2 linked regions of the Cystobacter fuscus genome follow. The protein of the gene in region 1 binds, or shares a complex with, the protein of each later gene. Links are inferred from orthologs where the notes say so. Each region holds a gene or a part of one and is shown in the gene's direction. Other genes may lie near its edges. The genes, in order: CYFUS_RS19955 and accD.

The links.
Region 2: the proteins of CYFUS_RS19955 (region 1) and accD are in contact, whole or in part, in a solved structure (PDB 8UXZ), measured with the Escherichia coli proteins. The link is inferred for Cystobacter fuscus from one-to-one orthologs.

The regions. Positions count from the first base shown.
Region 1 is NZ_CP022098.1:4,852,249-4,855,511, forward strand. The notes cover bases 187-3,140. They hold CYFUS_RS19955 (acetyl-CoA carboxylase carboxyltransferase subunit alpha), read left to right. Parts: upstream 187-1,156; coding sequence 1,157-2,125; downstream 2,126-3,140. Other genes in these bases: CYFUS_RS19945 (hypothetical protein), read right to left, coding at 187-302; CYFUS_RS19950 (hypothetical protein), read right to left, coding at 375-1,061; cmk ((d)CMP kinase), read left to right, coding at 2,160-2,849; CYFUS_RS19965 (GAF domain-containing protein), read right to left, coding at 2,859-3,140. Outside these bases: more of CYFUS_RS19945, read right to left, coding at 1-186; more of CYFUS_RS19965, read right to left, coding at 3,141-3,263. UniProt on the Escherichia coli protein: Component of the acetyl coenzyme A carboxylase (ACC) complex. First, biotin carboxylase catalyzes the carboxylation of biotin on its carrier protein (BCCP) and then the CO(2) group is transferred by the carboxyltransferase to acetyl-CoA to form malonyl-CoA.
Region 2 is NZ_CP022098.1:3,970,146-3,973,192, forward strand. Bases 310-3,047 are described here. They hold accD (acetyl-CoA carboxylase, carboxyltransferase subunit beta), read left to right. Parts: upstream 310-1,124; coding sequence 1,125-1,970; downstream 1,971-3,047. Other genes in these bases: CYFUS_RS16345 (Crp/Fnr family transcriptional regulator), read left to right, coding at 310-319; CYFUS_RS16350 (MBL fold metallo-hydrolase), read left to right, coding at 321-1,076; CYFUS_RS16360 (bifunctional folylpolyglutamate synthase/dihydrofolate synthase), read left to right, coding at 1,992-3,047. Outside these bases: more of CYFUS_RS16345, read left to right, coding at 1-309.

The DNA.
Region 1 (3,263 bases):
CAGAGCGCCGGGACGATGCACAGCCCCACCGGCACCACCGTCGCGCCCACCAGGTGCAGCGCGCGCCGCGTCGCCGAGGGCCGCCCCGGCAGCGCCGTCAGCGTGCTCAGGCACCCTGCGAACAGCGCACCTCCGAGCAGCCCCAGCAGCGCCGCCAGCAGCCAGCTCGCCCCGCCCAGTGGCGTGCCCAGCACGGGCTCGACGACGCCGGGCGCCGACGCCGCCAGCAGGAAGGCGAAAAAGAAGGGCGTCAACGCCACCAACGCCACCAACCCCCACTGCCGTCCCTCGAGTCTCACCATCCCCACCACCTCCCCAAGACAAGGGTGGGACGGGCCCCCCGGGCCGCCAAGTCCGTCAGGTGGTGATCCGTTCTATGCATCGCACTCCGGCGGCAGATCGGTGAACGTCCCCAGCGTGCCGAGCTGGAGCGCCCCCTTGTCGGTCAACGTGCCCTGGACGGGGGGCTCGTTCGGCAGGGTGACCTGGAGGGTGCGCCCCTGGAGCGTGTAGGTGCCGGTCCGTTTCCGGGTGGTGACGCGTTGGGTCTCCTCGTCGAAGCCCGTCCGTTCCACCACCACCTTCCGGGCGTCCGGGAAGGTGAGCGTCGTGCGGGCGTGCATGTCCCCCTCGGTGAGCCGGAACCACGTCACCCGGCGCAGCAGCTTGGGCACATCGGCCTCGTTCTGGGGGGACAGGCCCAGCAGGCGCTGCCAGCCCAGGGTGTCGCGGATGGGGTCCAGGTCCGCGTCCTTCTTGGCGCGCGCGAGCCGGCGGGCATCCAACTCGACCGAGCGCGTCAGGCGCTCGACGATCGTCTCCCGGTAGGCCGAGTAGTCGCAAATCTTCCCCTTCTTGCGCAGCACCCCCAGGGTCGCCGCCACGTTGTAGTGGGCCAGGGCCATCTTCGGGTCCGCCCGGGCCGCGGCTTCGAACTTCTCCAGGGCCTCGGGGTATTTGCCCGCCTGGTAGAGGCGGAAGCCCTGGGTGTTGAGGGTACGCGCCGAGGGGGCGGGCGCGGCGGACAGCAGGAGGGCGAGCAGCAGCGGGAGGGCGTCCATGTCGTTCCGACGAGGGGGGGAGGTGGGGATTCAGCGTACCGCGTAACAGGTTGCGCGTTGTCAGGTTGGATGGCGGGTGATAGGGCTCCCGCGCCATGGCGAACGGCATCAACTATCCACTCGATTTCGAGCGCCCGCTCATCGAGCTGGAGAAGAAGATCGGCGAGCTCAAGACGCTCTCGGAGAGCGGCTCGGTGGATTTCTCCTCGGAAATCTCCAAGCTGGAGAAGAAGGCGAAGAAGCTCCAGACGGAGATCTTCAGCGACCTGTCGCGCTGGCAGGTGGTCCAACTGTCGCGTCACAGCTCGCGGCCCTACTTCCTGGACTACGTCCAGTACCTGTTCACGGACTTCCTGGAGCTGGCCGGGGACAGGCACTTCGGGGATGACTCGTCCATCGTGGGCGGCTTCGCGCGCTTCGATGGGCAGGTGGTGATGCTCATCGGCCACCAGAAGGGGCGCAACACGAAGGAGAACATGGCGCGCAACTTCGGCATGCCGCGCCCGGAGGGCTACCGCAAGGCGCTTCGGCTGATGGAGATGGCCGAGCGCTTCGACAAGCCCATCCTCACCTTCGTGGACACGCCGGGCGCCTACCCGGGCATCGGCGCCGAGGAGCGCGGCCAGGCCGAGGCGATCGCCGTCAACCTGGAGGTGATGAGCCGGCTCAAGGTGCCCATCGTCTCCACGGTGGTGGGCGAGGGCGGCTCGGGCGGCGCGCTCGCCATCGGCGTGGGCAACCGCGTGCTGATGCTGGAGAACAGCATCTACTCGGTCATCTCCCCGGAGGCGTGCTCCTCCATCCTCTACCGCGACTCCACCAAGGCGGAGAAGGCGGCGGACGCGCTCAAGCTCACGGCGCGCGACCTCATGGGAATGAACGTCATCGACGAGATCATCTCCGAGCCCGCGGGCGGCGCGCACCGCGACCACGCCAAGGCGGCGCAGAACGTGGGGCAGGCGCTGCGCAAGCACCTCGACGAGCTGTCGGGCCTGTCTCCGGACGATCTCGTGAGGGATCGCTACGAGCGCTTCCGCAAGCTCGGTGTGTTCTCCGGACGTTAGCCGCACCGTGCCGCCTCCAGGAGAGAGCCCCTCAATGAGTTCCAGACCCTTCATCGTGGCCATCGACGGACCGGCGGGCGCGGGCAAGTCCACCGTGTCCAAGGTGCTCGCTCGCCGCCTGGGCTTCGCCCTGGTGGACACGGGTGCCATCTACCGGTGCGTGGCGCTCAAGGCGCGGCGCGAGGGGATCGCGTTCGACGACGACGCCGGGCTGGGCGCGCTGCTGGCGAGCGTGCACGTGTCCTTCGAGGTGGTGGGCGAGGACAACCACGTGTTCCTGGATGGCGAGGACGTGTCGGAGGAGATCCGCACGCCGGAGAACTCCATGGCGGCCTCGCAGGTGTCGAGCCGGCCCGTGGTGCGGGAGGGGCTGCTGTCGCTGCAGCGGCGGCTGGCGCTCCAGGCGCCCAAGGGCGCCATCCTCGAGGGGCGCGATATCGGCACGGTGGTGTTCCCGGACGCGGACGCCAAGTTCTTCCTGGAGGCGGATCCCGACATCCGCGCCCGGCGCCGCTTCGAGGAGCTGTTCCAGAAGGGCGTGGAGCGCACGCTGCCGGACGTCCTGGCCGATCAGGTCAAGCGCGACCAGGATGACGCTTCGCGCGCCGTGGCACCGCTCAAGCCGGCGGACGATGCCCGGCGGGTGGACTCCTCGCTGCTGCCGCTGTCCGAGGTGGTGCGCACGCTGGAGCAGGAGATCCTCGCGCGCATGGCCCGGCGCTGAGCGCCCCGCCTACTTGCGCCGGGGCCGGGAGAACCAGCCCATGATCGCCTCGAGGGCGCGGCGGTCCGCGTCGTCGAAGGTGGCCTTGTGCTCGGAGTCGATGTCGAGCACGGCGATGAGCTCGCGCTGGGGATTGTAGACGGGCACGACGATTTCCGAGGCCGAGCGGCCATCGCAGGTGATGTGGCCCGGGAAGGCGTGCACGTCCTCGACGATGACGGTGCGGCCCTCGGCGGCGGAGGTGCCGCACACGCCCTTGCCGAATCGGATCTCCAGGCAGCCGAGCGTGCCCTGGTAGGGGCCGACGCGCAGCAGCCTGCCCGGCTCCACCACGCGGTAGAAGCCCGTCCACAGGTGGCCGAAGGCGTGGTGCAGCAGACAGCTCATCGTGGCCATGGCCGCCACGTCGTCGTC
Region 2 (3,047 bases), 880 kb from region 1 along the record:
CGAGCGCCTGTCGGAGGCGGACGCGCAGATCGAGAACCTGCTGCACTCGGATCCGGCCAGCCGCGTGGTGCACCACGTGCTCCAGACGTGCCGCACGCGGGGGCGGCCCACGGAGGAGGGGATGGAGATCGATCTGCCCCTGCGCGAGATGCCCCAGCAGATCGGCGTGGGCGAGCCGGCCATCCGGCACGTGTTGGACAGGTTGGAGCGGGCGGGATTGCTGGAGCGCGCGGGTGACAGGGTCACCGTGCAGGATACGGCGCGCCTGCACGACTTCCTCCAATACCTGGAGATGAAGTGGAAGTTCGGAGACCTCTAGCGTGAAGCTTCACGTCCTTGGCTGCCATGGTGGCGAGCTGCCCGCGTGCCGCACCACGTGCTTCCTCGTGGACGACGTGCTCGCGCTGGACGCGGGCGCGCTCACGAGCACGCTGTCGCTGGAGCAGCTGTGCAAGATCGATGACATCATCGTCGGCCACAGCCATTTCGATCACGTGAAGGATCTGCCGCTGATGGCCGATCTCATCATCGGCCGGCGCGACACGCCCGTGACCATCCACGCCTCGCGCGAGTGCGCCCGGGCGCTGCGCGACAACATGTTCAACAACGCGCTGTGGCCGGACTTCACGCGCATTCCCACGCGCAAGGAGCCGGTGCTGCGCATCAAGCCCTTCCGCGCCGGCAGCACCTTCCAGGTGGGCCCCTACACGGTGCAGTCCATCCCGGTGCACCACCCGGTGGAGTCCTGCGGCTTCGTCATCACCCGGGGCCGCACGTCGCTGGCCATGAGCGGGGACACCGGCCCCACGGACAAGCTGTGGAAGGTGCTCAACCAGACGCCCACCCTCAAGGCGCTCCTCATCGAGACGAGCTTCCCCAACGCGTTGCAGCAACTCTCCGACGTCTCCGGCCACCTCACGCCCCGCACGCTCAAGAGCGAGCTGGCCAAGTTCGAGCGCGACGGGTGCACCGTGCTGCTCTACCACCTCAAGCCCGCCTTCGTTCAGCAGGTGAAGAAGGAAGTGGCCGACATGCCCGTCGAGGTCCTGGAACTCGGGGATACCTTCGAGTTCTAGCATGGGAGTTGACGGCCCCCGGGCAGTTGGGATTAACCGGGCCCTCCCATGGCCTGGTTCTCGAAGAAGCCCCGTATCGCCACCGCTCCCGAACCCGTCGAAGCCCCCAGCCGCATGCAGGGCCTGTGGGCCAAGTGCGAGAACTGTGACGAGATCCTCTACCGGCAGGAGTTGGAGAAGAACCTCAACGTCTGCCCGCACTGCGATCACCACCTGCCCTGGCCCGCGCGCACCCGCCTCGCCACGCTGTTGGATCCCGACAGCTTCGAGGAGTTCGACAAGGAGCTCGAGCCGCAGGATCCGCTCGGGTTCACCGACTCGAAGAAGTACAAGGATCGGCTGAAGTCCACGCGCAAGGCGCTCGGGGAGAACGACGCCTTCATCTCCGGCGTGGGGCGCATCGATGGCAAGCAGGTGTCGGTGGGCTGCTTCGTGTTCGAGTTCATGGGCGGCTCCATGGGCTCGGTGGTGGGCGAGAAGTGCACGCGCGTCTTCGAGCGCGCGCACGAGCTCAAGTGCCCCGCCATCGTCTTCTCCGCCTCGGGCGGCGCGCGCATGCAGGAGGGCATCTTTTCCCTCATGCAGATGGCCAAGACGAGCGCGGCCATCGCCCGCTTCCGCAACGTGGGCAAGCCCTACATCTCCGTGCTGCTGCACCCCACCACGGGCGGCGTGGCGGCCTCGTTCTCGTGGCTGGGGGACGTGATGCTCGCCGAGCCCAAGGCGCTCATCGGCTTCGCCGGCCCGCGCGTCATCGAGCAGACCATCCGCCAGAAGCTCCCCGAGGGCTTCCAGCGCTCCGAGTTCCTCGTGGAGCACGGCATGCTCGACGCCATCGTCGCGCGCAGGGATCTGCGCGCCAAGCTCGGGCAGATCATCGGGCTGCTCGGCTAGTCGTCCCTTCCGCGCCGCGCCATGCTCCCCCGGACGCCCGCCGAGGCCCTGGAGTTCTTCTCCCGGCTGAGCCCCTCCAGCATCAAGCTCGGCCTCGAGCGCGTGGAGGCGGCCCTGGAGGCGCTCGGCCATCCCGAGCGGCGCTTCCCCGCGCTGCACGTGGCGGGCACCAACGGCAAGGGCAGCACCTGCGCGTTCGCCTCGGCGGCCCTCCACGCCGCGGGCCACCGGGTGGGGCTCTACACCTCACCCCACCTGGTGCGCGTCAACGAGCGCATCCGCGTGGACGGGGTGGAGATCTCCGACGAGACCTTCGGTCAGCGCATCCTCGAGGTGCTGGAGCGCCACCCCGAGGCGGCCACCTCGCTCACGTACTTCGAGTTCGGCACCGTGGTGGCCTTCTGGCACTTCGCGCGCGAGGCCGTGGACGTGGCCGTGGTGGAGGTGGGGCTCGGAGGCCGTCTGGACGCCACGCGCGCCTGTGTGCCGCTCGTCACCGCCATCACCCCGGTGTCCTTCGATCACATGGAGTACCTGGGCAACACCCTGGGGGCCATCGCCGCGGAGAAGGCGGGCATCCTCAAGCCGGGCGTGCCGGTGGTGCTCAGCCGCCAGGCGCCCGAGGCGCTCGAGGTCCTCGAGCGTCTGGCCCGGGAGCGTCAGGCTCCCGTGCTCCTGGAGGGCCGTGACTTCCACCTGGGGCAGCGTCCCGGAGGCGGCCTCGCCTACGAGGGGAGCGGACTGTCGCTGGAGGGCCTGTCCCTCAGCCTGCGGGGCGAGCATCAGTGGCAGAACGCCGCGGTGGCCCTGGCCGCGCTGGAGCAACTCTCCGCGCGGGGCGTGCGCGTCCCGCCCGAGGCCCTGCGGACCGGGCTTGCTGGAGCCCGCTGGCCTGGACGCCTGGAGGAACTCGGTGGCTCGCCCCCCGTGTTGCTGGATGGCGCACACAACCCCGCGGGGGTGGGCGTGCTGCTCGAGGGCCTGCGCTCGCTCTATCCTGGGCGCCGGGTGCACTGCGTCTTCGGTGTGGTGGCCGACAAGGACCGGGGCCCCATGTTGCGCGCGCTCCTTCCCGCC